Linked DNA regions of Azoarcus sp. KH32C. The protein of the gene in region 2 interacts with the protein of the main gene of each other region in a pairwise test. Links are inferred from orthologs where the notes say so. Each region holds a gene or a part of one and is shown on either strand. Other genes may lie near its edges.

Region 1 (14,958 bases), 140 kb from region 2 along the record:
CCCTTTTCGCGGTCAATATGAGTTTTTCCGAAGACAACCTCACGCCGTCCACAATTCGGTCGATGATCGAGATCGAGGCCAGCCTTTCGCTGCTTGAAGCAATCCAGACCCACTATCCCGGCGTCCTGATTCTGTCCGGCAAGCTCCATGCACTGGTCCGGGATCTGGCCCAGCAGCCCTCCCTGGGAACGCTTAGCGTCACACGTGCAACGCTGAACGAGCTGATCCTCGAACTCGACGGCATCACGAAGAATGCGCATGCGAAGCGCCTCAAACTGCTCGATCAGTACCGCGAAAATTACGATCGCATTACACTAAGTAGTTTGGCGATGCTCGTGATCGGCTTGGTCCTCATTGGAGCAGCGACCGCGATCTTCTTCAGCCGGCTGACTTGGGATATCCGAAAGCTGGAGACTCATGCCAACGACATTGTCAAAGGCAACCGCGACACCCCGCTTCCCGTAACACGCAACGATGAACTCGGAACACTCATGCACGCAGTCAACCGGATGCAGCTCGATCTGCGCGAACGCGAACGGCACATCGAACGCACCCGGCTCGAACAGTTCCACCGCGAAAAGATGGTGGCGGTCGGTTCGCTCGCAGCGCAGCTCGCCCATGAGATCAACAACCCGATTGCAGCGATCACCGGGGTGGCGAGTGCGATCAGCCAGGTGCAGCGGACGCAGCAGTGCCCCAACCATGGCGCGACCTGCCAACCCGGGCTGATCCTGGAGCAAGCCAAGCGGATTTCCGCCATTACGCGGCAAATCGCCGACTTCACGCGGCCGCAGGCGCAACAGCCCGAACTGTTGAATCTCAACGAGCTGGTGCGCAACACCTGCGCCTTCGTGAGTTACGACCGGCGCTTCAGGCGCATCACCCTCACCACCGAACTGGACAGCGAAATGCCCGCCGTTCGCGCCATCGGCGACCACCTGACCCAGGTATTGATGAACCTTCTGATCAACGCCGCTGACGCACTCGAGGAAATGCCCGCGGACCATCCCGCGTTGATCATCGCCAAGACGGTCGCCACCGAAGAGGAGGCGGTCATCGAAATCTCGGACAACGCCGGAGGGATCGATGCGGAAACGCTCGCGAAAGTCTTCGACGAATATTTCACCACCAAGCCTGCCGGGAAGGGCACCGGCCTCGGGCTCGCACTGAGTCGCGAATTGATTCAGGACCGGGGCGGTTCGCTGACGCTCGAGTCGGTTCCCGGTACCGGAACAACCGCAAGAATCCGTCTGCCGCTGCGAGTTGCGGCCACTGCCGCCTGACAGTGCGGCACGATCAACACTAGGGACTTCGATGCACATACTGGTAATCGATGACGAACGCGCCGTCCGCGAAATCCTTGCGGAAGCATGCAGGCAAGCCGGATATTCGGTGGACGAGGCAAAGAATTGCACCGAGGCCGCCTCCAAGCTTGTGCGGGGGGACGTCGACCTCGCCCTCTGCGACATCAAGATGCCGGACGGCAACGGCGTCGATCTGATGCGTTCGGTCAAGGAATCCGGCGTCGAGACCAACTTCATCATGGTCACGGCCTTCGCGTCGATGGAATCGGCGGTCGAAGCATTGCGGGCGGGGGCCTCCGACTACATCATCAAACCCTTCAATACGGAAGAAGTCCTGCATCGCGTCCAGCAGATCGCAGCACTGCGAGGTCTGCGCGAAGAGAACCGCGTGCTGCGGAAATTCGCCAAGGCGGATGCGGCCAAATTCCGCTTCGTCTCGCCGGCGATGGCCGACGTCGAACGCCTCGCCGGAAAAGTCGCGCCCACCGACAGCACGGTGCTGATCACGGGGGAGTCCGGAACCGGCAAGGGCGTTCTCGCCCGAACGATTCACGAGCTGAGCCGCCGCAGCGACCATCTCTTCCTGCCGGTCAACTGCAGCGCCATCCCCGAAACCCTGATGGAAGCCGAATTCTTCGGGCATACGAAAGGCGCGTTCACTGGCGCCGACAAGGCGCGCAAGGGGCTCTTTCTCCAGGCCGATCTTGGCACGCTGTTCCTCGATGAGGTTGGCGAACTCCCGATGCTGATGCAGACCAAGCTGCTGCACGCCATCGAGGAAAAGGAAATCCGTGCAGTGGGGAGCGAACAGTCGCGCCGCGTCGATTGCCGCATCATCGCAGCAACCAACCGCGACCTCAGCCAGATGGTCAAGGAAGGCACCTTCCGCGAGGACCTGTTCTTCCGCCTCAGCATGTTCCACATCCACATCCCGCCGCTGCGCGAGCGGAAAGAGGACATCCGCAGCCTCATCCGCTTCGTTCTCGAAGGGGCGCGGGAGCAACACGGAGCCGCGAACTGCATGACACTGGCGGAGGACGTCGAACGGCTACTCCTCGGATACCCATGGCCGGGCAACGTGCGTCAGATGGAGAACGTGATTAATCGCGCGTGCATTCTCGCCGAGGACAATTGCATCACGGTCGACGACTTGCCCCCGGAAATCGCGCGCAACAGCCCGCGCGAGGAATTTCATGGCACATCCATTGCTAACCAGCGATGCCTGCGTGATTTGCTGCGCGAATTCGAAGCGAGCGTGATCTATCGCACGCTCGACGAAACCAGCGGCGACCGTCGCGCCGCAGCACAGCGGCTGGGCATCGGCCTGTCCAGCCTGTACCGGAAGCTTGAAGAGTTTGAAGCGTACGGAATGAGCAAGAATCCATCCTCTCATCAGAATCCTTCCCGCGACTCCAACTCTGAACAAGGAATCAAGCATGAAACTTCCCGGAACTGAGAAGCTCGTTCCCGTTTTTAGGCATATCTTGGTGGCATTTGGTCTCATCGCAAGCATAAGCAGTGCTCACGCGGACGCGGAAGCAGATTTCCAACGCGGTCAAGCTTCCTATCGCTCCGGTGATCTGAGCGGTTCGATGGAACCGCTCAAGAAGGCGGCGGATGCCGGGCACGCCCGCGCTCAAGCCCTGTATGGGACTCTTCTTGATGACGCCGAGTTGGATGACGAGGCCGCGAAATACCTGAAGAAGTCGGCGGACCAGAACGATCCTGAAGGTCAGTACGGCCTCGCCAAAATGTACTTCACTGGCGAAGCGAAGGCGCCTAACGAAGCCGAGGCGGGGCGGCTGATGCACGCAGCAGCGGCCCAGGACCACCGCGTCGCCATCATCACGCTTGCGCTGGCTTACATCCGGCACGATGCCCGGCTTGGAGCCGACGACCCGAACTCTCCGGTTGGTGGCCAACTGCTGATCAAGGCGGCCGAGTTTGGCGACAGCAAGGCAATCGAGGCGCTCGCCACTGCCTACCGCCAAGGCGGATATGGCTTGGCGCAGGATACCTCCAAGGCCGACTACTGGGCGGGAAAGCTCGCCACACTTGTCGGCGCGCCGAAAAAGGGAGCGCGTAGATGACATATCGCGTCCGAATGCTCGCCCGCCTCCTGCTTGCATGCGTCGCGGTGCCCCTTCCGGCACTCGCGGCCAGCATCATGGAAGGCCAACAGGTCTACAACCAGTACTGCGTCGGCTGCCACGGCGCCGGTGGCCACGCCGTCCTGCCGAACGCCCCCAGCTTCGCGCGTGGCGAACGTTTGATGCAGCCGGACATGGTCCTGCTCATGTCCGTGAAAACCGGAAAGATGGCGATGCCGGCGTTCAACGGCATTCTCAGGGACCAACAGATTCTCGATGTAATTGCCTACCTGCGGACTCTTCAACGATGATTCTTAAGCTTCGACCTGCTCGCAACGTCCTACTGGCCCTCGGCATTGGCCTTAGCTGCTTCACGACCTCCAGCTTCGCGCAGTCCGGCGGTTCGGATTACAAGATCCGCGAAACATTTGAGGTCGGCGAACTGGTCTATGTCCGCGCCCTCGCCGTCGAACGCAAGAGCAACAGCATGTGGGTCGGCACGTCAGCCGGTGTCCATGAGATTGACCTCGGCACGCGCAAACCGCGCAATACCTTCACCCGTAACGACGGACTCGCCAATGAGTACGTATTTGCCGTGGGCATCGATACCGAGGGCTACAAGTGGTTCGGGACCAATGCCGGTGGTGTGTCGCGCTACAAGGACGGGAAGTGGAAGACCTTCTTCCCGATGCATGGGCTGGCCGACTACTGGATCTACTCGTTCGCAAACGACAAGGCCGGCAACTTCTGGATCGGCACCTGGGCGGGCGTCAATCAGTTCAATATCAAGACCGGGCAGTTCAAGAAGTACGTCAAGGAGCTGATCAACGAATGGGTGTACGGTCTCGACGTGGATGCCAAGGGTCGCGTTTGGTTCGCGACCGAGGGCGGTGTGTCGATGTTCGACGGCAAGCAATGGAAGTCCTGGACCCACAAGGACGGCCTCGGCGCGCCGAACGCGGATCAGCTTCCCGCCTCGCCCAATACGGGCCTCGGAACGAGGTCCCGTCATGACCTGTCGACCATGGCGCAGGGCTTGCCGACCTACAATCCGAACTACTCCTTCGCGATGCACATCGACCCCGCCGGCAACGCCTGGGTCGGCACCTGGGGCGGCGGCGTAGCCCGATTCGACGGCAATACCTGGCAAAACTACAACAGCAAGGACGGCCTCGTCGGCAACATCGTGTATTCGATGGCTCAGGACGACAAGGGCGTGTTCTGGTTCGGCACGGACAAGGGCGTTTCGCGCTTCGACGGCAAGAGCTGGAGCTCCTTCACGACCAAGGACGGCCTTCTTGACTCGCATGTGTATGCGGTCGCGGCGACTCCGAACGGAGAAGTGTGGGTCGGCACGCGTCGTGGCGTTGCAATCATTGCCAAGAAATAATTCTGCCGCTCCCGCGGCACGGATTCGCGGGGACGGACACGCTATTTTCAACTGGAGTCTTGCCGCATGAGTTACAAAGTTGCAGCCGTCGCCGCGATTGTCGGCGCAGTCGCGATTGCTGGAGCGTACACGCTTGGTCAGCAACAGCGCACCGCATCGGCCCCGGCCGTCGCCGGCGCACCCGCGGGTGGCCAGGGCACTGCCTACCAAGGCAAAGTCGGAGCGGATCCGAACGAAAAGTTTACGCATTTCCGTGTCGGCAATCGGAACGTCAAGAAGATCTATGCCGACAACGGCGTCGTATGGGTGGCAACGTCCGGCGGGGTGATCCGCTATGACACCCGGAGCGACGAATACAAGCTCTACGACAACACGACTGGACTGCTGTCCAACGGCATGTTCTACGTCGGCCGAATCCAGGGCAAGATCACCGTCGGAACCTACGGCGGGGGCATGTCGATGCTGGACGAAAAGACCAACACGTGGGAAACCTTCAACATCCCGGACGGGCTGGGCGACGCTTTCGTGTACGACGTGCTCGAAACGCGCAACGGCGACCTCTGGATCGCGACTTGGTCGGGCGTGAATCGGGTCCGAGGCGGCAAGCTCAAGGATCCGTCGGCGTGGGAACTGCACACGGTCGAAAGCACCAATGGCGGCCTCCCGAACGATTGGGTGTATGGCCTTGCTGAGGGCAAGAACGGCGAGATCTGGCTGGCGACCGAAGGCGGCATGACGCGCTTCGCGGACGGCAAGTGGGAAAACTGGAACCACTCACGCGGCGTCGGCGCAGACTACGAGAAGGTCAAGAAGGACATCGAATATAAGAGCGACCCGGCCAAGGAATCGCTGCACCACGCCCAGCAAAAGCGTGAGATGGGCCTCGAGGGCATCGACCAGGCATACAACCCGAACTACATCATTTCGCTCGTCGTCGATGACGATGGCTCGCTGTGGTGCGGCACCTGGGGCGGCGGTCTGGCCCACTTCGACGGCAAGCAGTGGACCAACTACACGACGGTGGAAGGCCTGCCCGGCAACCATATTTTCATGCTCCACCGCGACAGCAAGAATCGCCTGTGGGTCGGGACCAACGACGGTCTCGCACTGAAGGAAGGGAATTCCTTCCGCGTCATGAAGGCCGAGGACGGTCTGTTCAACAACACCGTCTTCTCGATGACGACCACCGCCGACGGCGATCTCTGGATCGGCAGCTACGGAGGCGTCGCACACCTCCGGCCGGTCAACTAAGTTCTCGCTGTCCCAGTCGGTTCACGACGAGCCACCTCCCCATGGAGGTGGCTTTTTCTTTGGCCGCTCGCTGCGCTGGTCTAGCTGACCGCACGGCTGCCTCCCGCCGTTGGGCGGGAAACCGATCATCGAGAAATTCGTCCCAGAGAAGCGCGCAAAAGAAAGGGGCTGCGGCGCATTGCGCCGCAGCCCCTTTCCTGCAACGGCAAATGCTTACTTGCGCACTCGATCGATCACGACCGTGACACCGGAAGCGTCCGGGGATACGAGCACCGGCGCGCTTTCGAGGTCGCCGGCGCTGGCCGTCGCACTGCCCTGCTTGGACACCCGGGCTCCGATACCGATTTGGGTCGGAAGAGGCCCTTGCGACATCCGTTGGGCATTGGCGAAGTCGAATTCAGCCGGCAGATCCCCCACGCGGAAGCGCATCGCTGCGAGCGGCATGCCTCCCTGCATCGGGCGTGCAAAGAGGAAGACTGTCTCGTCCGCTCCCGCCTGGGCCGCAAGTTCAGGTGCGAGGCTGACACGGCCCCGTACCGTCAGCGCAGCCGCCTGTGCCTGCTGTCCCGCCGCTGCGCCCGGCATCGCCGCGACCTGAGCGGCTCCCGGAGGATTCAGCAAGGGCAATCCGCCCTTGGTCCGTGCCTCGTTGATGCTGCCCAGAATCGCGCCGTACACGCCCTCGGAAGGGTCCATTTTTTGCAGGATCCGCTCCCACAGCGTCGAGGCCGAGGCGTAGTCGCCGCGTTGGAATGCCGAAGTACCGGCGAGGGCCAACGCCTTGAAGTGGTTCGGGTCGAGTTTGAGCGCGCGAGCGATCAGCTGATCCGGGTCGCCGTCGAACTTGCGTCCGGCGCCGCTGGCGAGCAGGTCGGCCCAGTCGGCGAGGACATCGGCCTCTTCGGGGATCTTCGAGCCGATCTTGCTCCAGGTTTCAGCCGCGCCGCGCAGATCCTGCATGACGGCATACGACCGGCCGAGCATCAGCCAGCCCTGCGGATCGTTGGGCTCACGCACCAGACGTTCCGACAGTTGCTTGACCATCGCAGCCATCTGCTCCGGGGTGACTTGGTGGCCTGCGGCCTGCTGAGGCTTCGCCAGTTCCGGATCGAGTCCGTCCGGAGAACCGAGAACGAGATAGATGGCCACGGCAACGGTCGGAACCGCCACGATGACCGCGGCGGCCCAGCCCCGGGCCGGCCGATTGTCAGCACCTGCCTCGACGACGCCACCTTCGGTGAGCGCCCGCTGCTCAAGCTCTTCGCGCGAACGCTGATACTCAGTGTCGGGAACACGGCCAGCGGCACGTTCCGCTTCGAGTTCGGCCACTTGTTCACGCAGCACGATCAGTGCAGTGCGCGCTTGCTCCTGGCGCGCTGCGTGGGCACGCGCCCGCGCGCCTGTCCCGAACAGCGGAGGCAGGACGAGCAGCAGGGCGCCGGCCACCAGGACGGTGGCCAGAATCAGGAAAGCGATCACGAACGGGACTCCTCGGAGGTATCGGCCCCGCCCTCAAGCAAGGCCATGGCGCGGGCATGTTCTTCTGCAGTCAGCTTGTGCGCGGGCTCCGAGGCACGCTTGCGCAGCCGCCATCCGAGCCATCCCGCCCCGGCAATCAGCAGCAGGCCCGGCCCGATCCACAGCAGCAAGGTCACGCCCTTGAATGGGGGCAGGTACAAGACGAAGTCCCCGTAACGCGCGACGAGGTAATCGACGACGGCCTGCTCGTCCTTGCCCGCAAGGAATTGCTCCCGCACCTGATTACGCAGGTCGATCGCCAAGGGCGCATTGGATTCCGCGATCGATTGGTTCTGGCAGACGAGACAGCGCAGGCTGCGCGAGAGCTGCATCACGCGTTCCTCGAGCGCCTGATCGTGAGCCAGCGGCTCCGCCTCGCCTGCCGAAGCCACGAGCGGCATCAACAAGGCAAACACCAGCGCCAGACGGCGCATCAGATCAACCCGCACGCTGCAACTCCGCAATCTTCGGAAGCAGGACGTCACGCAACGCCTCCACGGTTAAGGGGCCGATGTGCTTGTAGCGAATCACTCCGGCCTTGTCGACGACGAAGGTCTCGGGCACGCCGTAGACGCCGTAGTCGATGCCGATACGTCCGTCGAGGTCCATCGCGGTCACGGTGTAGGGATCTCCCCCGTGCTGGACAAGCCACTGGCGGGCGCGATCGGTGGCAAGGCGTAGCTCGGTCGGAGCATCCATCGATTTGCCTTCGAGCTCGCTGTCGCCGCGCACTTCCTTGTAGTTGAGGCCGATGATCGGCACCGGGCTGTTACGCGAGAGTTCGACCAGCAGCGGGTGTTCCTGGCGGCAGGAGACGCACCACGACGCCCAGACGTTGAGGAGCCACACGCGCCCCTTCAGGTCGTCGGGGGAAATGGTCTTGTCCGGCGACTGCAGCTGCGGCACCCGGAAGGCGGGTGCCGGCTTATCGATGAGCGGAGATGGAACCTCACGAGGGTTGAGTCTCAGGCCGTAGCCCAGAAAGCCTGCGAGCAGCAGAAAAAGCAGGAGTGGAACGAGAAACTTCGCTTTCATGTAAACCCTCAGGCAACCTGACGCGCAGCCGCCGCGGGGGCGGCGCGTTCAGCGAGGCGACGATAACGACGGTCGGCGGCGGCGAAGATGCCACCGATGGCCATGATGATGCAGCCGAACCAGACCCAGCTGATGAACGGACGATAGAAGAGGCCGACGACCCACGCACCGTCTTCGAGCTGTTCGCCGAGATTCACGTAGACGTCGCGGAACAGGCCGATGTCGATCGAGGCTTCGGTCATCGGCATCTGCTGGGCCAGATAGACGCGCTTTTCGGGGGTGAGCGTCGCGACCTTATGTCCGTCGCGCGTGACGTCGAGGGTGCCGCGCGCAGCCGCGTAGTTGGGGCCCGGAGCATCGGCGATGCCGCGGAAGCTGAAGGTGTAGCCGGCAAGTTGCGCGGTGTCGCCCGGATGCATCTTGACCTGGATCTGGGTGTTCAGGCTTCCGACCAGGGTCACGCCGATAATGAACACGCCGATGCCGAGGTGGCCGAACCACATGCCCCACCACGCGCCGGGGATGCCGCGCAAGCGGGTGCCGGTCGCTGCGCCCGGACGATCAGCCAGGCGCTGCAGCAGGGTCTGGACGCTTCCGATGAGCACCCAGGCAGCCAGCGACAGGCCCAGGACCGTGCGCACGGAGACGTGGCCGACAGCGAAGGACACGCCGACGCCGATGATGACGCTGACGAGCAGCGGGACGACGACCTTGCGCAGGATCCTGGCGCCATCATCACCCTTCCAGCGGACGATCGGCCCGATCATCATCAGAACGATCACCGGCGTCATCAAGGGCACGAAGACCGCCTCGAAGTACGGCGGACCGACCGAGATCTTGCCGAGGCCGAGGGCGTCGACGAAGAGCGGGTACAGCGTGCCGAGCAACACCGAGCCCGACGCCACGGACAGCAGGACGTTGTTGCCCAGCAGTGCGGATTCGCGCGAAATCAGGCTGAAGCTGCCGCCGCCGGCGAGCGTCGGGGCACGCCATGCGAATAGTACCAGCGACACGCCGATCACGAGGACGAGCAGTGCCAGGACGAACATGCCGCGTGCGGGGTCGGTCGCGAAGGCATGGACCGAGGTCAGGACGCCCGAACGCACGAGGAAGGTCCCCATCAGCGACAGCGAGAAGGCGGCGATCGCGAGCAGCACCGTCCAGCTGCGGAAGGCACCCCGCTTTTCGGTGACGGCGAGCGAGTGCATCAGCGCGGTGCCGGCCAGCCACGGCATGAACGAGGCGTTTTCGACCGGGTCCCAGAACCACCAGCCGCCCCAGCCAAGCTCGTAGTAGGCCCAGCCCGAACCGACGGTGATGCCACAGGTGAGGAAGATCCACGCGACCGTCGTCCAGGGGCGCGACCAGCGTGCCCAAGCCGCGTCCATGCGGCCGGACAGCAGCGCAGCGATGGCGAAGGCGAAAGCCACCGAGAAGCCGACGTAGCCCATGTAGAGCAGCGGTGGATGGATGATCATCCCGGGATCCTGCAGCAGCGGGTTCAGGTCGCGGCCTTCGGCGGCTCCGGGAAGGATGCGGTCGAAGGGATTGGAGGTGACCAGCAGGAAGGACAGGAAGCCCGCGCTAACGCAGCCCAGCACGCCGACGACGCGCGCCATGAAGATCTCGGGCAGGTTGCGGCTGAAGATCGTGACGGCGACGGTCCACAGCGACAAGGCCAGTGCCCACAGCAGCAGGGAGCCTTCATGGTTGCCCCACACGCCGGTGATCTTGTAGATCATCGGAGTCTCGGAGTGCGAGTTGGTTGCCGCCAGTTGCAGCGAGAAATCGCTGGTGACGAAGGACCAGGTCAGGCATCCGAAGGAAAAGAGGATGAACAGGAACTGTCCCTGCGCGGCCGAGCGGCCCACGGACATCAGCGCGAGGCGGTTGCGGCTCGCACCGATGAGGGGTACGACCGCCTGCACCAGCGCGACGACAAAAGCCAGAATCAGGGAAAAATGACCAAGTTCGGGAATCATTGCTTCACCGTCTGAGCCGTCTTGTGCGCCTGGTCGACCGCGTGCTGCGCTTCGGGCGGCATGTAGTTTTCGTCGTGCTTGGCAAGCACTTCGGATGCAGTGAACTTGCCGTCCGGGCCCATTACACCCTGGACGACGGCGCCCTTGCCTTCCTTGAAGAGATCCGGCAGCGCGCCTTTGTACGTCACCGGAATCACCTTGGCGGTGTCGGTGATGGCGAACTGAACGGTCACCCCGTCTTCACTGCGCTTGACCGAGCCCTGTTCGACCAGCCCGCCGATGCGGAAGGTGCGCCCCGTGGGGGCCTTGCCTTCGGCGACTTCGGTCGGCGTGTGGAAGAACACCAGATTCTGCTGGAAGGCGCTCAGCACGAGGGCGACAGCGCCGACCAGCAAAGCCACTGCACCGGCGACCAGCACCAAGCGTTTGCTACGGGGTTTCATTCAACAATCTCCTCAAAAGCACGGCGCCCGCCCGTACTGGCGCGACGCAGACGCAACAGGCGCCGTACGGTATCCCTACGACGGCGGACGACGAGGATCAGTTCCCCGACTACCAGCAGGGCTGTTATGCCGTAGCTGCCCCACACGAAGGGCGCGAAGCCGCCCATGTCCCAGAAGGCGCTCCAGGATTCCCACTGCATCAGATCTTGCCCTCCAGGGCATTCAGTTCCGCGGCCACCCACTCGGTGTGGCGCTCACGTTCGAGAATGAGGGAGCGGACGCGCCACAGCGTGACCGCGATCGTGTAGGCCCAGGCACCAAGCGCCATGATCAGCATGCCGAGCAGCATGGTCGTGGCCATCGACGGCGAGCGGCTCATGCTGACCGAGGCGCCCTGGTGCAGGGTGTTCCACCATTTAACCGAAAAATAGATGACTGGGACGTTAACGGCGCCGACGAGCGCGATGATGGCGCCGGCGCGGTCGGCGCGACGCGGATCCTCGATCGCACGCGTCAGTGCGATGAAGCCCATGTAGAGGAAAAGCAGCAGCAACTGGGAAGTCAGGCGCGCGTCCCAGACCCAGTAGGCGCCCCAGGTCGGCTTACCCCAGAGCGAGCCGGTGACGAGCGCGACGAAGCAGAACATTGCGCCGGTCGGCGCGAGCGCCTGCGACATCATGAAGGACAGCCGGGTGTTCATGACGAGGCCGACCGCCGACCAGAAGGCCATGACGAGGTAGACGAACATCGACATCCAGGCCGCGGCGACGTGGATGTAGATGACGCGATAGACCTCGCCCTGCTGGGCGTCGGTGGGCGCGACGAAAAAGCCGAGCCACAGGCCGGCTGCGGTCAGGACCGCCGCCACGACGGCGAACCAGGGCGCGAGCTTGCCGGCAAGGGGGTAGAACATTTGCGGGGCAGCAAAGCGGAAAAGGCTCGTGCTGCGTTCAGGCTTGTTCATCTGTTTCATCATTCAACCGCGATTCTGAGGGCGCCGGCGCAGGCGATCGGTGCCAGCGCCAGGGCCGCGAGGAGGCCACCACCAAGAAGCAGAAAATGTGCCTGCGCACCGCTACCGGACAGATGGGCGTCGACTGCGCCGGCGCCGAAGATCAGCACCGGCACGAACAGGGGCAGGACCAGCAGCGCAAGCAACATCCCGCCTCCGCGCAGGCCGAGGGTCAGTGCCGCGCCGACGGCCCCGAGGAGCGCGAGGATCGGTGTCCCCAGAAGCAACGATAGGATAAGCACTCCGAGCGCTCCTTGCTCGACATCAAAGAGAAGCGCGAGGCCAGGTGCGACCACCACCACCGGCAGACCGGTGGCGATCCAGTGGGCGCTGATCTTGGCGACGACCCAGAGCACGGTTGGCTCGGGGGACAGCAGCAGTTGCTCCAGCGAGCCGTCGGCGTGGTCCTGGGCGAAGAGCCGATGCAGCGACAACAGCGTCGAGAGGAGTGCCGCGACCCAGAGCACCCCCGGGGCGATGGCCCGCAGCTGATTGGGCTCCGCGCCGACCCCGAAGGGGAAGAGGCACACGACGACGACGAAGAAGGCCAGCGTGACCAGCACGTCGGCGCGACCGCGCCAGGCAAGCAGGAGATCGCGGCCCAGGACCGCGGAGAAAGGACCCAGCGCGCGACTCAACAAGCCACCTCGGATAGATCTAGCACCTCGGGCGGACGAGCGAAGGGAGCATCCTGGTGGGTGGTGAGCACCACCATGCCGCCGGCGGCGCAATGGTCGGACAGGGTTGCAGCCAGATCGGCGACGGCGGCCACATCCAGAGCAGTGAAGGGTTCATCGAGCACCCACAGCTTGCGCCGGGTGCCGATGAATAGGCGCGCCAGGCCGACGCGGCGACGCTGCCCCTGCGACAGCACGCGAGCCGGCAGGTCGAGTTGTTCGGCGAGGCCGATCCGCACGAGGGCGTCCACGCAGGAGTCCTCGTCGCTGTCGTCTCCGGCGGCGGCGCATGTGAAGCGCAGGTTCTCGAGCGGGGTCAGCAGGTCGTTCAGCGCCGGCGCGTGGCCGAGGTAGAGCAGCGCGCGATGGAAGGTCTCGCGGTCCTGGCGTATCGAGACGTCATTCCACGTGACTTCGCCATGTTCGGCATGCGCGAGGCCGCACAGGATGCGCAGGAGGCTGGTCTTCCCGAACCCGTTGGGGCCCGCGATCCGCAGCATGGCACCCGGCGCCACCCGAAACGAGAGGTCACGAAACAGCGGGCGGTCACCCTTTACACAGGCGAGATCGTTGGCATAAAGCATGGGCGTGGATTTAACCACAGACCGGACTGCTTCGGGAGTCCCGAATGAGGGGAGGGCCGCGATTTCGCGAGCAAAAAAACGAAATCGCGGCAAGGAAATTTGACCGTATCGGTCTTATTCCTGTTTGGGCGCGCCCGGCGGATGGAAGACTTCCGGCGCGACGCCTTCGCGGCCGGCGCCGATCGCCTGTTCGATCGGCGGCAGGGAGTGCGCGATGCCCTTGTGGCAGTCGATGCAGGTCTTGCCTTCGGCGAGCCCGGCCTGGTGGGCCTTGTTGGAGCGGCGCCCCTGGACGGAGTAGTCGAAGTACTCGTAGTTATGACAATTGCGGCATTCCTGCGAGTTGTTCTTCTTCATCCGCGCCCACTCGTGCTGGGCGAGCTCGATGCGCTTGGCGCTGAATTTTTCAGGCGTGTTGATGGAGCCGAGCAGGTGGTGAAGGACTTCGTTCGACGCCTGGATCTTGCGCAGGATCTTGGGAACCCATTCCTTCGGCACGTGGCAGTCCGGGCAGGTGGCGCGCACGCCGGTCCGGTTCTGGTAGTGGATGGTGTTGCGGTACTCCTTGAAGACGTTGTCCTTCATCTCGTGGCAGCCGACGCAAAAGGCTTCGCGGTTGGTCAGTTCGAGGACGGTATTGAAGCCGCCCCAGAAGACGATGCCTGCGACGAAAGCGACGCCGCCGATGCCGAAGACGAGGCGGCGAAGCCGCTGCCACCGGGCTCCCTTGCCGTTGTTATTGTCGTGAGTCATATTCGGTTCCCTTTGTGCTTGCGCCGAGCGGATCAACGCAGGCCGTCGGCGCGCTTGAAGGTGTTTTCGACGAGCGGCTTAGCGTCGGACTGCGGGATGTGGCACTGCGTGCAGAAGTAGCGGCGCGGGGAGATGTTGGAGAGCTCGCCGCCTTCGCGGTCCTTGAAGTGCGTGAGGCTGACCTTGGTCGCGTTGAATTCCTGGTAGCGGCTCCAGGAATGGCAGTCCATGCACTTGTTGAAGTTCTTCGAGATCTCGTAGCTGTCGATCTTGTGGGGAATCAGCGGCGGCTGCTGGACGTAGTCGCGCGCGATCGGCGGGCTGTCGGCGCGATTGTGGGGCGCTTCGGTCGCGGGCTCGGGGGCTTCGACGGACACGCCGCGCAAGCTGCGCACGGTGTCTGCGGCGCCGGCGGTGCCGGTCAGGACGCCGAGACACAGTGCGGCTGCGAGGGTCATCGCGAGGTTTCGGGTCTGTCTTTTCATGACTCGCTCCTATCAATTCGGGTCGTAATTTGGAAGACGTCCTTGGCGCACACGTCGATGCAGCGGCCGCAGGTGGTGCAGTTGCGATCGAGGATGAGCGAATGGATCTGCCCGACGGCTTTCAAGGCCGGGCGGATCACCTGGGGTTCGGGGCAGACGGCAAAGCAGTCCATGCAGTCGTCGCAGGCGGCACGTCGTTGCGCGGCAACGCGGACTCGCGCAAGGGGGCCGAGAAGGCTGTAGAAGGCACCCATCGGACAAACATGACCGCACCAACCGCGCGGGGCGATCAGCAGGTCGTAGAGGAAGACGACGGCGACGATGCCCCACGCCAGCCCGCCGCCGAAAATGAGGCCGCGTTGCAGCATCGAGACCGGATTGACCCACTCCCACGCGAGACTGCCGGTCGCGAAGGCCGCGACGAGGGTGAAGGC
Region 2 (14,943 bases):
CCTGATTCTCGACGAAGCCGACCGCATGCTCGACATGGGCTTCGTGGAAGACATCGAGACCATCGTCGCTGCCACCCCGGCCTCCCGCCAGACGCTGCTCTTCTCGGCGACCCTCGACGGCGTCGTCGGCAGCCTCGCCTCGCGCATGACGCGCAATGCGCAGCGCGTCGAGATCGCTCCGACGGTCGAGAACCGCGGGAACATCGAACAGCGCTTGATGATGGCCGACAACATGGTGCACAAGACGCGTCTGCTCGAATCGCTGCTCGGCGGCGACGACCTGCAGCAGGCCGTGGTGTTCACCGCGACCAAGCGCAGCGCCGAGGAAGTTTCGCTCGCGCTGCAGGAAAAGGGCTTCGCCGCGGCCGCGCTGCATGGCGACATGCACCAGACCGCGCGTAACCGCACGCTCGACAAGCTGCGTCAGGGCCGCATCGGCGTGCTCGTCGCGACCGACGTCGCCGCCCGCGGCATCGACGTCGCCGGCATCAGCCACGTCATCAACTTCGACCCGCCGCGCCAGGTCGAGGACTACGTGCACCGCATCGGCCGCACCGGCCGCGCCGGCCGTGACGGCATCGCGATCACGATGTCCGGCCCGCGCGAGATGGGCATCATCCGCGCAATCGAGCGCTTCACCGGCAAGCGCCTCGACGTGCACGTCATCGAAGGCCTCGAGCCGAGCGCGCGTCCGACCTCGCCGCGTCGCCCCGCTGGCGGTGGCGACCGCAAGCCGGGCTTCGGCGGCCGTTCGTCGTCCGGTTCGTGGAACCGCGAATCGCGCGACAGCCGTCCGGGCGCGAACAAGGGCTGGGGCTCGGATTCGCAGGGTGCCGGCCGTTCCGGCTATGGCCGCGACGAGCGTCCGAGCTTCCCGCGTGAAGAACGGTCCGCTGCTGCTCCGCGCGAAGACCGCGGCGGCTTCGGCCGTGGCGAACATCGCGGCGGCTTCGGTCGCGAGGAGAATCGCGGCGGTTTCGGCCGCGACGAGCATCGTGGCAGCTTCAACCGTGACGAGCGCGCCCCGCGTCGCGAAGGCGCCCGCTTCGGCGAGGATCGTCCGGAAGGCGCGCGTCGTCCGCGTCCCGCCGCACGTGGCTGATCGTTAGTCTCTTTGCTCCCGCCCGCGCGGGAGCAGGCGGGCCCGGCAGTGCATCCTCGTGATGCCTGCCGGGCCCGTTGCATTTTGGCCCTCGCATGCGTCAAAGTGCAGGCGTCAGTGGTAGATTCCTTCTTTCCGGGGCATTCGCACCCCGCTTGGAGGAATTCCTTTTCCATGTTCGAACACATTGATCCCTATCCCGGCGATCCGATCCTGACGCTGGTCGAGACCTTCATGCAGGACCCGCGTCCGCACAAGGTCAATCTGAGCATCGGCTTGTACTACGACGAGCAGGGCCGCATTCCGCTGCTGGGTTCGGTGCAGAAGGCCGAGGCGGCCTATTACGCGACGCCGTCGCCGCGTCCCTACCTGCCGATGGAAGGTGCCGCGGACTACCGCGCTGCGGTGCAAAAGCTCCTCTTCGGCACCGACAGCGAAGCGCTGAAGGCGGGCCGCATCGCGACGATCCAGACGATCGGCGGTTCGGGCGCGCTGAAGGTCGGCGCAGATTTCCTGAAGCGTTACTTCCCGTCGAGCGAGGTGTGGGTCAGCACGCCGACCTGGGACAACCACCGCTCGATCTTCGAAGGCGCCGGCATCCAGGTTCACGACTACCCGTACTACGATCCCGAGACCTGCGGCGTGCGCTTCCCCGAGATGATCGCGAAGCTGAAGACGCTGCCGGCGAAGGGCATCGTGCTGCTGCATCCGTGCTGCCACAACCCGACCGGCGTCGACCTGTCGCAGGCGCAGTGGCGCGAAGTGATCGGCGTGCTCGTCGAGCGCGACCTGATCCCCTTCCTCGACATCGCCTACCAGGGCTTCGGCGACAACCTCGACGACGACGCCTTCGCGATCCGTGCGCTGGCGGATGCCGGCATCAGCTTCTTCGTCAGCAACTCGTTTTCGAAGAACCTGTCCTTCTACGGCGAGCGCTGCGGCGGCCTATCGGTCGTGTGCAAGGATGCCGAGGAAGCCGGCCGCGTGCTCGGCCAGCTGAAATTCACCGTGCGCCGCAACTACTCGAGCCCGCCGCTGCATGGCGGACGCATCACCGCCGCCGTGATGAACGATGCGAAGCTCTATGGAGAGTGGGTCGGCGAGGTCGCCGAGATGCGCGAACGCATCAAGGCGATGCGGCAGAAGCTGTATGACGTGCTCAGCTCGACAGTGCCGGGGCGCGACTTCAGTTATTTCCTGAAGCAGCGTGGCATGTTCAGCTACACGGGGCTCACCGCGCAGCAGGTCGACCGCCTGCGCGACGAGTTTGCGGTGTATCTCATCAGCTCGGGCCGGATGTGCGTCGCCGGGCTCAACACCCGCAACATCGACTACGTCGCATCGTCGATGGCGGCGGTGCTGAAGGGCTGAGCCCGACTGTCGCGCGACGCCTTCGGGCGTCGGCCGCAAAAGCAAAACGGGCCTCGCGGCCCGTTTTTGTTTGTGCCTTGGTCCCGACGATCAGGACTTGCCGCCCTCGCGCGCCGCGGCAACTTCCGGTGCGCGCAGCTTCGCGGCGAGCTTGTCGAGCACGCCGTTGACGAAGCGGTGGCCGTCGGTCGCGCCGTAGGACTTCGCGAGTTCGATCGCTTCGTTGATGATCACGCGGTAGGGCGTGTCGAGGCCGGTCTTGAACTCGTGCGTCGCGAGCAGCAGGATCGCGCGTTCGACCGGCGACATCTCGTCGATTCCGCGGTGGATGAAGGGGATGAATTCTTCCTGCAGCGCTTCGACGTTGTTGAGCGTGCCGCGCAGCAGCGAGACGAAGAATTCGCGGTCGGCCTTGTCGAAGCCGGCGACCTGCGAGACGTGATCCTCGATGACGGGCAGCGAGTTGCCCGACAGCAGCCACTGGTAGATGCCTTGCAGGGCAAATTCGCGCGCGCGGCGCCGTGCAGCCTTTCCGCTCATTTCAGCATCCGCAGCAGTTTGGACATCTCGACTGCGCAGCGGGCGCAGTCGCTGCCCTTTTCCTGCATGCGGGCGAGGGCCTGGTCGTCGTTCTCGGTCGTCAGCACGCCGTTGGCGATGGGCACGCCGGTGTCGAGGGTGATGCGGGTGATGCCGGCGCCCATTTCGTTCGAGACGAGCTCGAAGTGGTAGGTCTCGCCGCGGATCACCGCGCCGAGCGCGATCAGCGCGTCGTAGCGGCCGCTGCGTGCCATCGTTTGCAGCGTCAGCGGGATTTCGAGCGCGCCGGGGACGGTGGCGATCCGCACGAGATCGGGCGACACGCCGAGCTTCAGCAGTTCGGCGGTGCAGGCCGACAGCAGGCCTTCGCACACGTCCTGGTTGAAGCGGCTCATGACGATGCCGACGCGCAGGCCGTGGCCGTTCAGGTCGGGTTCGAATTCGGTGATGTTGTCGTAGCGGGCCATGTTCGGTTCTTTCAAAAGCAAAGAGGCCGGAAGTCCGCTGCGGGACTTCCGGCGTGTTGAGTCGTCGAGCTTATCACCTCAGACGGGTTCGACGAAGCCGGTGATCTCGAGGCCGAAGCCGGCCATGCTCGGGATCTTGCGCGGGCTGGCGAGCAGACGCATCTTGCCGACCTTGAGGTCGCGCAGGATCTGGGCGCCGACGCCGAAGAGGCGGGCATCCCACTTGACGGCGGGCTTGCCGTCGCCGCGCAGGCCGGCGAGGAGCTCCGAGCCCGACTGCGGGCGGTAGAGCAGCACGATGACGCCCTGTTCGGCCTGGGCGAGGCGCGCGAGGGCCTGGTTGACCGGGAAGCTGTGACTGCCGCTTTCGGGGTCGAGGAAGTCGACGACCGAGATCGGTTCATGCACGCGCACGAGGGTTTCGCGCTCGGGGCGGATCTCGCCTTTTGACAACGCGAAGTGCACTTCGCCGGTGGTCTTGTCTTCGAAGGCCGACAAACGGAAGCGGCCGTGCGGGGTGTCGACGTCCTTTTCGGTGACGCGTTCGACGAGGTGTTCATGCGCCGAGCGGTACTGGATCAGGTCGCGGATTGCGCCGATCTTGAGGCCGTGTTCCTTGGCGAATTCGACGAGGTCCGGCAGGCGGGCCATCGTGCCGTCGTCCTTGAGGATTTCGCAGATCACGGCGGCGGGTTCGAGCCCGGCGAGCGAGGCGAGGTCGCAGCCGGCTTCGGTGTGGCCGGCGCGGATCAGCACGCCGCCGTTCTGCGCCATCAGCGGGAAGATGTGGCCGGGCTGGACGATGTCGGTGGGCTTGGCGTTGCGCGCGACGGCGGCTTCGACGGTGCGCGAGCGGTCATGCGCGGAGATGCCGGTCGTGACGCCTTCGGCGGCTTCGATCGAGGTCGTGAAGGCGGTGCCGTGCGGCGAGCGGTTGTTGCGCACCATCAGGTGCAGGTCGAGCTGTTTGCAGCGCGCTTCGGTGAGCGTCAGGCAGATCAGGCCGCGGCCGAATTTGGCCATGAAGTTGATGGCTTCGGGCGTGACGTGCTCGGCGGCGAGGACAAGGTCGCCTTCGTTTTCGCGGTCTTCTTCATCGACGAGCACGACCATGCGGCCGGCGCGGATTTCTTCGACGATTTCGGTGATCGGGGACAGGGCGGTCATTGTGCGGCTTCCTCGCGCCAGGCCAGCAGGCGTTCGCAGTAACGGGCGATCAGGTCGATCTCGAGGTTCACGCGGCTGCCCGCTTTGAGGTGCTTGAGATTGGTGACGGCGACGGTGTGCGGGATCAGGTTGATCGAGAATTCGCGGCTTTCGACGCGATTGACGGTGAGGCTCACGCCGTTGACGGTGATGGAGCCTTTGCGTGCGATGTATCCGGCGAGCGCGGCCGGGGCGCGGATGACGAGTTCGTGGCTTTCGCCGACCGGCGTGAAGCTGACGACTTCGCCGACGCCGTCGACGTGGCCGGTGACGAGGTGGCCGCCGAGTCGGTCCGCGAGGCGCAGGGCCTTTTCGAGATTGACTTCGTTGCCGACGGCGTCGAGGCCGGCGGTGCAGTTGAGGGTTTCGCGCGAGACGTCGAAGAGGGCGTTTGCGCCTTCCATTGCGATGACGGTGAGGCAGACGCCGCTGTTGGCGATGCTGTCCCCGATTTGTACGTCGGAGAGGTCCAGCCCGTTGGTGTCGACGGTCAGGCGGACGCCGTCCTGCAGGGGATCAATGCGTTCGATTCGGCCGCAGGCGGCCACGATTCCGGAAAACATGGGATGAGGGTCCCAAGGGAGTGGGGAAGGCGCAATTGTAGGCGAAATGCGGTGAGATGCGGGGCTTGGGGGCTTTTTGCGGTCTGGCCGCAAAGGGTTCTGACCGCACCCGGGCGCCGGCAGCTCTGCCGGGCAGGCGCTCGCGGCCTTCGGCTTCCCGTCGCGAAACTGGTTCCGGGAGCGGCGACGCAAACTCGCCGGCTGCGCCGGCTCAGACATGCGTCGCCTTCTTCTCCCGGAACCAGCCCCGCGACGGCGCTCGCGGACAGCCCGGCAGAGCTGCCGGCGCCCGGGTGCTACGCCGTGCAGATTGTGCCTGCGGCGGCTCTTGCTTCGTTTAGCGCAGCGCGCGGTCGAGGATGTTGCCGAAGGCGTCCGCCTTCATGAAACCGACGACGCGAAGATTGTTGCGTTCCTGGCCTTTGCCGTCGAAGAAGATGATTCCGGGCGGGCCGAAGAGGTTGAAGCGCTTGAGGAGCGCCTTGTCGTCGTCGCTGTTGGCGGTGACGTCGGCCTGCAGCAGCAGCATGCGGTTCATGCGGCTGGCGACGGCGGGCTCGCTGAAGGTGAGGTGTTCCATTTCCTTGCAGGACACGCACCAGTCGGCATAGAAGTCGAGCATCACCGGGCGGTCGGCGGCGGCGATTTTGGCTTCGAGGTCGGCAATGGAGGTGACGCGCTGGAAGGTCGGTTGGGTGGCGGACTGCGGGCCGGGGGCGGCCGTGGCTTCGGAGCGCAGCACGGCGAGCGGTTGCAACGGGTCGCGCGAGCCGGCGAGTGCGCCGACGAGGATGGCGCCGCCACCGATCAGCGCGACGATGCCGATGCCTTTCCAGAAGCGCTGCCAGCCGCGGGCGTTGGTCGGTAGCGGGTCGAGGGCGCGCAGGAAGATGCCGGAGAAGAGCAGCAGCGCGCCCCAGGCGATCATCGGCACGAGCGACGGCACGACCGGCGTGACGAGCCAGATCGCGACGCCGAGCAGCATGACGCCGAACGCTTTCTTGACGCCGTCCATCCACGGGCCGGCCTTGGGGAGCACCGATCGGGCGGCGACGCCGACGGCGATCAGCGGGGCGCCCATGCCGAGGGCCATCACGAAGAGGGCGGCGCCGCCGAGGACGGCGTTGCCGGTCTGCGCGATGTAGAGCAGCGCGCCGGCGAGCGGGGCGGCGACGCAGGGGCCGACGATCAGCGCGGAGAGCACGCCCATCACGACCACGCCGCCGAGGCTACCGCCTTTCTGGTGGCTGGCGGTGTCGGAGAGGCGGCTTTGCAGCGCGGTCGGCAGTTGCAGTTCGTAGAAGCCGAACATCGACAGCGACAGCACGACGAAGACGAGCGCGAAGCTGCCGAGCACCCAGGCGTTCTGCAGCGCGGCCGACAGCATCGTGCCGGACATGCCGGCCGCGACGCCGGCGAGTGCGTAAGTGACGGCCATGCCGAGGACGTAGGCGAGCGAGAGGAGCAGCGCGCGGCCGCGCGAGATGTGGTGGCCGTGGCCGACGATGATGCCCGACAGGATGGGGATCATCGGGAAGGTGCAGGGGGTGAAGGCGAGCAGCAGGCCGAAGCCGAAGAAGCTGACGAGGATGAGCGGGACGCTCGCGTCGCGCAGCAGGCCGGCGATGCGGCCGCTTTCGTCGCCTTCGAAGCTGGCGTTGGTGGTGCTCATGGCGCCACTGGTACTTGCCGCCTTGTCACCGCCCAGGAGGCCGTCGAGGAAGTTGCCGCCAGTCTTGACGGGCTTCGCGAGGAGGTCGATGTCGGCGCCCTGCGAGTTCGGCGGGTAGCAGATGCCGCCGTCCCAGCAGCCCTGGCTCGTCGCCGTGAGGCGGAACTTGGTGACGCCCTGCGGGGCGGTCACCGGCAGCAGGATGGTCACCGACTTGCGGTAGGTCTCGACCTCGCCGAAGAACTCGTCCTTCTTGACCTTGCCGGGCGGGCGCTGCGGCGTGCCGAATTCGACGCCGTCCGCTTCGGCGCGGAAGCGGAACTTGTCGCCGTAAAGGTAGTACTCGTCGGCGATCTTGTAGGTGACTTCGACGGTCTGCGCATCGAGCGCCTGGGCCGAGAGCACGTAGGCCTCTTCGGGGCGCATCGGGGAACCGGCAGCGTGGACGGCGGGGGCGAGGGAAAGCAGGCTGGCGACGAGCGCGATCAGTGACAGGAGACGGTGCATGGAGCGGTGATGTCGGCGGGACGTTCGGAGGTTCGCAGCGGCGCGAACCGGCACATTATCGGGGCATTGTAGGGCGGCAGGCGCGGGCCGCCTTCGACATCGGTCAAGTCATTCGCTTTCTTCTTACTTTCTCTTCTTGCGTTCATTTGGCGGACGGGGGCGGCGCACCGTCGGTGGGTGCCAGTGCCGTCTCTGCAGCGACCCAGTCGAGATACGCCGGAAGTCCCCGCATTACAGGGACAGCGACAATCTCGGGAAGTTCGTAGGGATGTTGCTCGCGGATCGCCGCCTCGAGCGCCGGGTAGCGCTCGGCGGTGGTCTTCATCAGCAGCGGGATTTCCTCGGCGCGCTCGACCGCGCCCTGCCAGCGGTACACGGAGCGGCAGGGGGCGAGGATGTTCACGCAGGCGACGAGGCGCGCTTCGACGAGGCGGGCGGCGAGCGCGTCGGCCGTGGCGGCGTCGGGCAGGTTCGTCAGCACGATCAGGGTGTCGGTCATCGCGGGGCTCCGCGTTCGGAAGACATCGATTTTCCCAGACTCCGGCCGGGCGGGCGAGTTCGACCGGCCGCTTGGCGTCGAAAGCTGATCGAAAGCTTCTTTGCGTTCAATCGCTCCCGTCGGCGCCGCGCACTGTCCTGCGCGGCGGGACGCGCAATCCACATTCCAAGATGGGAGGAGATTTCATGCAAAGGAATACCTTGACCGCGATCGCGCTGGCGGTCGCCGCGGCGGCGCCGCTGGCCGCGCAGGCACAGTCGAACGTGACGATCTACGGGCTGATCGACATCAACCTGTCTGCCGAACACTCGGGCGACCAGCGCTTTCATGGCCTCGCACATAGCGAACTGAACGGCACGCGTCTGGGCTTCAAGGGGAGCGAGGATCTCGGCAACGGGCTGAAGGCGATCTTCACGCTGGAAAGCGGATTCAACCCCGGTACCGGCACATCCGAGCAGGGCGGGCGGCTTTTCGGTCGTCAGTCCTTCGTCGGCCTCGAAGGCGGTTGGGGACGCTTCACGCTGGGCCGCCAGTACTCGCCGGCCTTTGTCGCGATCGATCCCTTCGATTCGACCGGCAGCTCGGACCGCAGCGTCGGTCTGTTGTCGCGCAAGACGGGCGGCGTGAAACCCGCCTATGAGGTGCGTTTCGACAACATGGTGAAATACCGTTCGCCGGAGTTTGCGGGCTTTTCGGTCGACACCGGCTACTGGTTCGGAGAAAAGCCGGAGAACGCGGCCGGCGACGCGTCGCAGCGCCGCGAGGGAGACGGTTACGGCGTGACCGGCCTGTATAACAACGGCCCGCTGTCGGCGTCGATCACGACCCAGACGGTGTTCCGCGACAAGACCAGCGGCAAGGTGCGCACCAACGGCCTGGGCCTGTCGTGGGACTTCGGTCCGGCGAAGGCCTTCCTCGCCTACACGCAGGACCGCGAGCTCGGCAGCCAGGGTGAAGGCAAGGCGCGCACCTACGACGTCGGCGTCGCGATCAAGGCCGGTTCGCAGGGCACGGTCGCGATCAGCTACGCGAACCGCAACGAGTCGAACGATCCCAAGGCCGAGGATGCGCACGGCTGGTCGCTGTACTACATGCACGACCTGTCGAAGCGTACGACGCTGTACACGGGCTATTCGCAGCTCAGCAACAAGGACGACGCCAACTACTCGATCGGCAACCTGACCCCGGCCGCCGGCGACGATCACCGCGTGATCATGGCAGGCATCCGGCACAAGTTCTAAGCTAACCCTGTTTCTCCTCTGCGGCCGCGAGGCGGTCCGCTTGATCGACCCTGATCGGTGGCTGAGGCCGTCGTTCGGGGTCGTTTTTCATTTACGTCTCACGTCGCGTTTGTAAGCAATCTTGCAGCGATCGGCGCCGAAAGCGTTCCGAAAGGCGCTTCAGACAGCATCTCTGTCATACCAAGGATTCATTCCACGGAGACAGCCACCATGCAGATCACGGGCATGCTTCACGGCGCCAAGCTGTTGCGCTTTGCCGACTTCCCCACCCCCGAGGTGCTCGGCCCCGACGCCAGCGAGGAGGACATCAAGGACCTGATCGAGCGCCACGGCTCGGTGTTCGTCAAGCCGGTATTCAAGGGCGGCGTCGGCAAGAAGGGCAAGGCGGGCCTGATCGGCCGCGCGAAGGACCTGAAGACCGCGCTCGCCGAGAAGGAGCGTCTGTATTTCGTCGAGCACTGCCATGGCAACCAGGTCGCCAAGGCCAACGGTGTGACTTTCGAGGCGGCGGTGCCGGCCGAGCATGAGGTGTATTTCTCGATCACCGACGCGACCCAGTTCCGCGCGCCGACGATGACGCTGACGCACTGCGGCGGCATGGACATCGAGGAGCTCGAGCCGTCGAAAGTCGCGCGCATCCCGTTCGATCCGCTGACCGGCCTGAAGGCCTTCGTCGTCGCCAACGCGCTCGCCGACATCGGCGCGCCGAAGGAGATCATCTCGCCGCTGGTGCAGCAGCTGCCGAAGCTGTGGGAGCTCTATCACGACTTCGGCATGACGACCCTCGAATTGAATCCGATCCGCATGCGCGCGGACCGCCGCGGGCGGCTGACGCCGGTCGCGTGCGACTTCAAATGCGGCTTCGACCGCGACGATCCGCGCTGGCATCGGCTGGACCTGCCGGCGCATCTGTTCGCCGCGGACTACTCGGACTTCGAGCAGGAGATCAATCAGCTGCGCACCCACCAGGGGCAGAGCGACGTCTACGTGATCAACGAGCACGGCACGATCCTCGCGCCGACCTTCGGCGGCGGGGCGAATTCGCTCGTCACCGAGATGCTCGGCGACGACGCGATCATCTCGTCGGACTTCGGTGGCAATCCGCCCTACGAAAAGATGAAGTCGGTCGCGTCGATCTGCTTCAAGCACTGGCTCGCGCAGTCGAACGTTCTCTTCGTGATCGGCGGCAAGTCCAACAACACCGACATCTTCGAGACCTTCCGCGCGATGGCCGACGCGCTGCGCGAGCACTTCTCGCGCAACGGGCCGACGCCGCTTTATGTCGTCGTCGGCCGCGGGGGGCCGAACCTCGTGCGCGGCATGGGCGTGATGCGTGACACCTGCGAGGCGCTGGGTATTCCGTATCGCCTCTTCGGCTTCGACTCGGCGATGAGCGAAGTCGTCGATTACGCGCGCGAAGTCAATGAATGGATGAAGGCCGGCGGGCGCGACGAGATCGCGCGCAGGCTCGGGCTGGCCACGGCTGCCTGAACGCACAAGACATCAAGGAGACAGCCATGTACCAGCAGGGTGTGGGGGAATTCAAATATTTCGTCGGGATCAGTTCGCTGGCGCAGATCGCCACACGGCACGACCGCGTCTGCGTGCTGAACATCCTCGGCGGCGAGTCGAGCGAGGTGACGCCGGTCGGGCACGCGTGGTCGGGCGGCAACGTCGTGTTCGGCACTTCGCCGGGGCGACGCGGGCAGGTGCTCGAGACGCCGATGGGCAACATCCCGGTCTATAACAGCGTGCGTGAGGGCCTCGACGACGGCCACCGCTTCAATTGCGGCGTCGTCTATCTGCCGCCGTCGGCGGCGCGTGACGGCGTAGCGGAGCTGATCCGCGTGAATCCCGAGCTGAAGAAGATCTTCATCATTACCGAAAAGATTGCCGTGCACGACGCGCGGGAAATCCGCGCGATGGGCCAGCAGCACGGCATCGACATCTTCGGCGCGAACTGCCTCGGCGTCGCGGATTCGTGGAACCAGGTGCGGATCGGCGGGGCGCTCGGCGGGGACAGCCCGTCGGATACGCTGAAGCCCGGCTCGATCGCGGTGCTGTCGAACTCCGGCGGCTTCACGACGACGATCGCGCAATACCTGCGCATGGCGGGCTGGGGCACGACGACGCTGGTGTCGAGCGGCAAGGACGTCTACATCCACTACGCGGCGCCCGAGTTCGCGTTCGCGCTCGCCAACGACGCGCGTAGCAAGGCCGCGGTGCTGTACTGCGAGCCCGGCGGCTACTACGAGCGCGACGCGGAGTTCACTAAGCCCGTCGTTGCCTGTGTGGTCGGCCGCTGGAAGGCCAAGCTCACGCGCGCGGTCGGCCACGCCGGCGCGATGGCCGGCGGCCACGACGACGCGGCGGCGAAGGAGCGCTGGTTCATGGAGAAGTTCGGTGTCGACGCGATCTTCACGCCGGAGAACCCGGTGTTCTCGCCGAAGGGCGCGGTCGTGACGAACATCGCCCACATTCCGGCCGCGCTGACCGCGGTGATGCGCGCGAACGCGACGCTGCCGGACTTTGCGCCGGAAGGCACGATGGAGCTCAAACCCTGGTTCGGTTCGAATATGGGCCTCGCGCTGCCGGAGAAGCTCGGTCTGCCGGTCGTCGCTGCACCGGAGCCCTACCGCGCGCAGATCGCTGCGCTCGCGAAGCAGGTCGGCGCGGTGTTCCCGCGCGAGTCTCTGAAGGATGCGTCGGGCGCGTCGAAGATGGATCCGAAGACGCAGGTGTCGAGCCTGCATGGCCTCTCCGTGCTGGAGGCGGCGCGGCTGCCGCTGGAGGCGAACGTCGGTCTCGCGCTATTGCGCGAAGCGGGCGGCGACAATGACCGCAAGCTCGTGAATGTCGCGCTTGCGGCCTGCGTGAATCTGCATGGCGACCCCACGCTTGCGGCAGCACAGGCGGCGCGCGAGGCCGGCAACGCGCCGAACAGCGTGCTCGCGGCGGCGGTCTCGATCGTCGGGCCGAAGCGCGCCGAACGAGCGCGCGAGATCGTCGCGGCCTTCATCGAACGCTTCAGCGCGGCCGGGCTGCTCGACGCGCGCGCCGAGGACTTCGACCTCGCTCCCATCGTCGATGACGGGGCGCTCGCCCGGCTGGTCGTCGCCGAGCAGTCCGACCCGCGCACCGATGCGATGCTCGCCGGGCTTGAGGCCCGTGGTGCGCGCTCGGTGTTCGTACGCTACCTGCGCGGCGTCGGCCGCCCGGTCAGTGCTGACGCGGTGCTCGCCGCGGCGACGACGACGCTCGCGTGGGGTCCGCTGATGCGCAAGCGTGTGTCGCGGCTCACCGTCGAGACGCTGCCGTGGTGGATGAAGCTCTTCGGTGCGCTGATCGGCGCTTCGGCCGACGCGGCGCAGCATCGGCCCGAAAGCTTCTGCGGCATGCCAATGACGGAACTGCTCGGCGAGGCGTCGATGACCGACGTCGCATGTCGCGCCTTGCTCGACCGCGCGCCGGACGCGGCGGATCGCTTCGCGTTCCAGACGCTCGTCGGCATCCTGCTGACCAACGGCCCCGGCACGATCTCGGCGCAGGGGGCGAAGGGTGCGGTGTCGGCCGACGGTCCCGAGTCGCCCCGGCGCGTGCAGCTCAACAAGGCGATGGTCGGCTTTCTGACGCATACCGGCTACGCGCATGGCGGGAACGGCTTCGAAGGCGTGCAGTTCCTGATCGACGCCTTCCGCGACACGCCGCTCGCCGACCCGGCGGATGCGGCGCACGGCCTCGACCTCGCCGCCCTCGCACGGGGCTGCGCCGACGAGTACGCCCGCTACAAGGCCGATGCGAGGTCCGCCGGCAGCCTCGATCTGCGCAAGATCCCGGGTGTGAATCATCCGGTGTTCAAGGATCGCCCGGTCAATATCGATCCGCGGGAGGCCTTCATCCGCGAGCTGATGGCCGAGCGGGGCGAATCCAACGTGTTCCACGACTACTACCGCGCGCTGGTGCAGGCGCTGTTCGATGCCGGCGTGTCGCGTACGGTGTATTGCGTGAATATCGATGCGGTGATCGCGGCGCTGCTGCTGAAGCTCACGTGGAAACCGTGGCGTGCCGGTGAGATCGGTGAGGCGGCGCTCGAATCGGCCGCCTTCACGGTGTTCCTGTACGCCCGCATGCTGGGTTGCGCTGCCGAGGTCGACGACCACCTCAATCGCGGCCGCAACATGGACACGCGCACGCCGGCGTCGCAGTGCCGCTTCGTGAGTTGAGCCTGGTGGCCCCGGTCAGAACAGCGCGAGCTGGGGCGAAGGCGGGTCCGGCCGCCGGAAGAGGTCGGTCCGCAGGTCCAGCGTGCGCTCGTTGAGCCTGTTGCGGCGGCAGGCGAGGTGGAAGCGCTGGCGGATCAGGTCGGCGTAGGTGCCGGAGCCGCGCATGCGGCTGCCGAAGCCGGGGTCGTTGTCGCGGCCGCCGCGCGCCTGCTGCACGAGGCTCATCACGTGCCTGGCGCGATCCGGGTAATGCTGCTCGAGCCAGTCGACGAAGAGCTCGCGCACTTCCAGCGGCAGGCGCAGCAGCACATAGGCTGCCTGGGAAACGCCGGCCGCGGCGGCGGTTTCGAGGATGTGCTCGATCTCGTGGTCGGTCAGCGCCGGGATCACCGGCGCGACCAGCACCGCTGTCGGGATGCCGGCTTCGGCCAGTCGGCGCAGGGTCTCGACGCGGCGGTGCGGAGCCGTCGCGCGCGGCTCCAGGCGGCGGGCGAGTTCGGGGTCGAGGGTCGGCAGCGAGACGTTGACCTGCGCGAGCCCTTGCGCGGCCATCGGCGCGAGAATGTCGATGTCGCGTTCGACGAGTGCGCCTTTCGTCGTCACCGACACCGGGTGCCCGAATTCGGCCAGGACTTCGAGGATCTGGCGCGTGATGCCGAGCTCGCGCTCGAAGGGCTGGTAGGGGTCGGTTGCCGCGCCGAGCGCGAGCACGCCGGCACGGTAGCCCGGCCGGCTGAGCTCCGCGCGCAGCACGGCCGCGGCGTCGCGCTTGACGAAGATCTTGGTCTCGAAATCGAGGCCGGGCGACAGGCCCAGGTAGGCGTGAATCGGCCGCGCGTAGCAGTAGATGCAGCCGTGCTCGCAGCCTTTGGCGGGGTTCACGGAGCGGTCGAAGGGGATGTCGGGCGAGCGGTTCCAGCTGATGACGGTCTTCGCGCGGTCGTCGAAGAGCATCGTCGGCACCCGGCTGGCGGGCGGTGTGTCGTCGTCGAGCTGCGCTTCGCGGGTCCATTCGAGAAAGCGCGAGCTGGTGTTCGTCGCGGCGCCGCGCCCGCGGAGTCCCCGTCCCGGTTTTTCCTTATCCACGTCTTTCCTTTGCCGAGGGCCCGTGACTGTGACTCGCCGGGACGCTGACGGTTCTGGAAAGCTGCCGGAAGGGTTCAGCGCGGACGCATCGCGTCGTCCCATTCGCGCAGGAAATCGCGACGCTTGATCTGGTCGAGGTAGGCGAGCAGCGAGGTGCCGAGCGCGATCGGCCGGAAGGCGGTGCCCAGTTGCTGACGCAGGCTGGAGGCGGCCTTGCCGGGGGCGTCCTCGCGCACCGAGAAGAGGCCCGCGCCTTGGGCGAGGATCTCCTGGCCGTGGGCCGAGAGCAGGAAGTCCAGCCACAGGCGCGCGGCGGCCGGATGCTGCGCCTTGCGCGCGATGAAGGCGACGCGGCTCAGCACTAGGGTGTAGTCGCGCGGCCACACGACACCGATCGCCGGATCGTGCTGGGCGCGCGACTGGGCATAGGAGCCGAGCAGGTTGTAGCCGATCAGCACCTCGCCCG

The links.
Region 1: the proteins of AZKH_RS02190 (region 2) and AZKH_RS01580 interact in binary tests that used the Escherichia coli proteins (3 or more experiments, as listed by UniProt). The link is inferred for Azoarcus sp. KH32C from one-to-one orthologs.

What each region holds. Positions count from the first base shown.
Region 1 is NC_020516.1:359,663-374,620, reverse strand. The notes cover bases 6,791-9,702. They hold AZKH_RS01580 (DsbE family thiol:disulfide interchange protein), read right to left. Parts: upstream 8,589-9,702; coding sequence 7,992-8,588; downstream 6,791-7,991. Other genes in these bases: AZKH_RS01575 (heme lyase CcmF/NrfE family subunit), read right to left, coding at 8,597-9,702; AZKH_RS01585 (cytochrome c-type biogenesis protein), read right to left, coding at 7,511-7,987; ccmI (c-type cytochrome biogenesis protein CcmI), read right to left, coding at 6,791-7,514. In the rest of the region: AZKH_RS01620 (ATP-binding protein), read left to right, coding at 1-1,283; AZKH_RS01615 (sigma-54 dependent transcriptional regulator), read left to right, coding at 1,315-2,760; AZKH_RS01610 (tetratricopeptide repeat protein), read left to right, coding at 2,741-3,394; AZKH_RS01605 (cytochrome c), read left to right, coding at 3,391-3,705; AZKH_RS01600 (two-component regulator propeller domain-containing protein), read left to right, coding at 3,702-4,784; AZKH_RS01595 (two-component regulator propeller domain-containing protein), read left to right, coding at 4,851-6,035; more of ccmI, read right to left, coding at 6,249-6,790; more of AZKH_RS01575, read right to left, coding at 9,703-10,570; cytochrome c maturation protein CcmE, read right to left, coding at 10,567-11,013; heme exporter protein CcmD, read right to left, coding at 11,010-11,213; heme ABC transporter permease CcmC, read right to left, coding at 11,213-11,977; heme exporter protein CcmB, read right to left, coding at 11,986-12,663; cytochrome c biogenesis heme-transporting ATPase CcmA, read right to left, coding at 12,660-13,286; AZKH_RS01545 (NapC/NirT family cytochrome c), read right to left, coding at 13,401-14,039; AZKH_RS01540 (nitrate reductase cytochrome c-type subunit), read right to left, coding at 14,072-14,524; quinol dehydrogenase ferredoxin subunit NapH, read right to left, coding at 14,521-14,958. UniProt on the Escherichia coli protein: Involved in disulfide bond formation. Catalyzes a late, reductive step in the assembly of periplasmic c-type cytochromes, probably the reduction of disulfide bonds of the apocytochrome c to allow covalent linkage with the heme.
Region 2 is NC_020516.1:496,388-511,330, forward strand. What follows is about bases 5,008-7,904. They hold AZKH_RS02190 (protein-disulfide reductase DsbD), read right to left. Parts: upstream 7,429-7,904; coding sequence 5,587-7,428; downstream 5,008-5,586. Other genes in these bases: AZKH_RS02185 (riboflavin synthase), read right to left, coding at 5,008-5,249; cutA (divalent-cation tolerance protein CutA), read right to left, coding at 7,571-7,904. In the rest of the region: AZKH_RS02160 (DEAD/DEAH box helicase), read left to right, coding at 1-1,102; AZKH_RS02165 (amino acid aminotransferase), read left to right, coding at 1,277-2,473; transcription antitermination factor NusB, read right to left, coding at 2,564-3,013; ribH (6,7-dimethyl-8-ribityllumazine synthase), read right to left, coding at 3,010-3,480; ribBA (bifunctional 3,4-dihydroxy-2-butanone-4-phosphate synthase/GTP cyclohydrolase II), read right to left, coding at 3,559-4,647; more of AZKH_RS02185, read right to left, coding at 4,644-5,007; more of cutA, read right to left, coding at 7,905-7,927; AZKH_RS02200 (porin), read left to right, coding at 8,113-9,168; AZKH_RS02205 (ATP citrate lyase citrate-binding domain-containing protein), read left to right, coding at 9,379-10,659; AZKH_RS02210 (CoA-binding domain protein), read left to right, coding at 10,686-13,391; AZKH_RS02215 (PA0069 family radical SAM protein), read right to left, coding at 13,407-14,477; AZKH_RS02220 (ABC transporter substrate-binding protein), read right to left, coding at 14,552-14,943. UniProt on the Escherichia coli protein: Required to facilitate the formation of correct disulfide bonds in some periplasmic proteins and for the assembly of the periplasmic c-type cytochromes.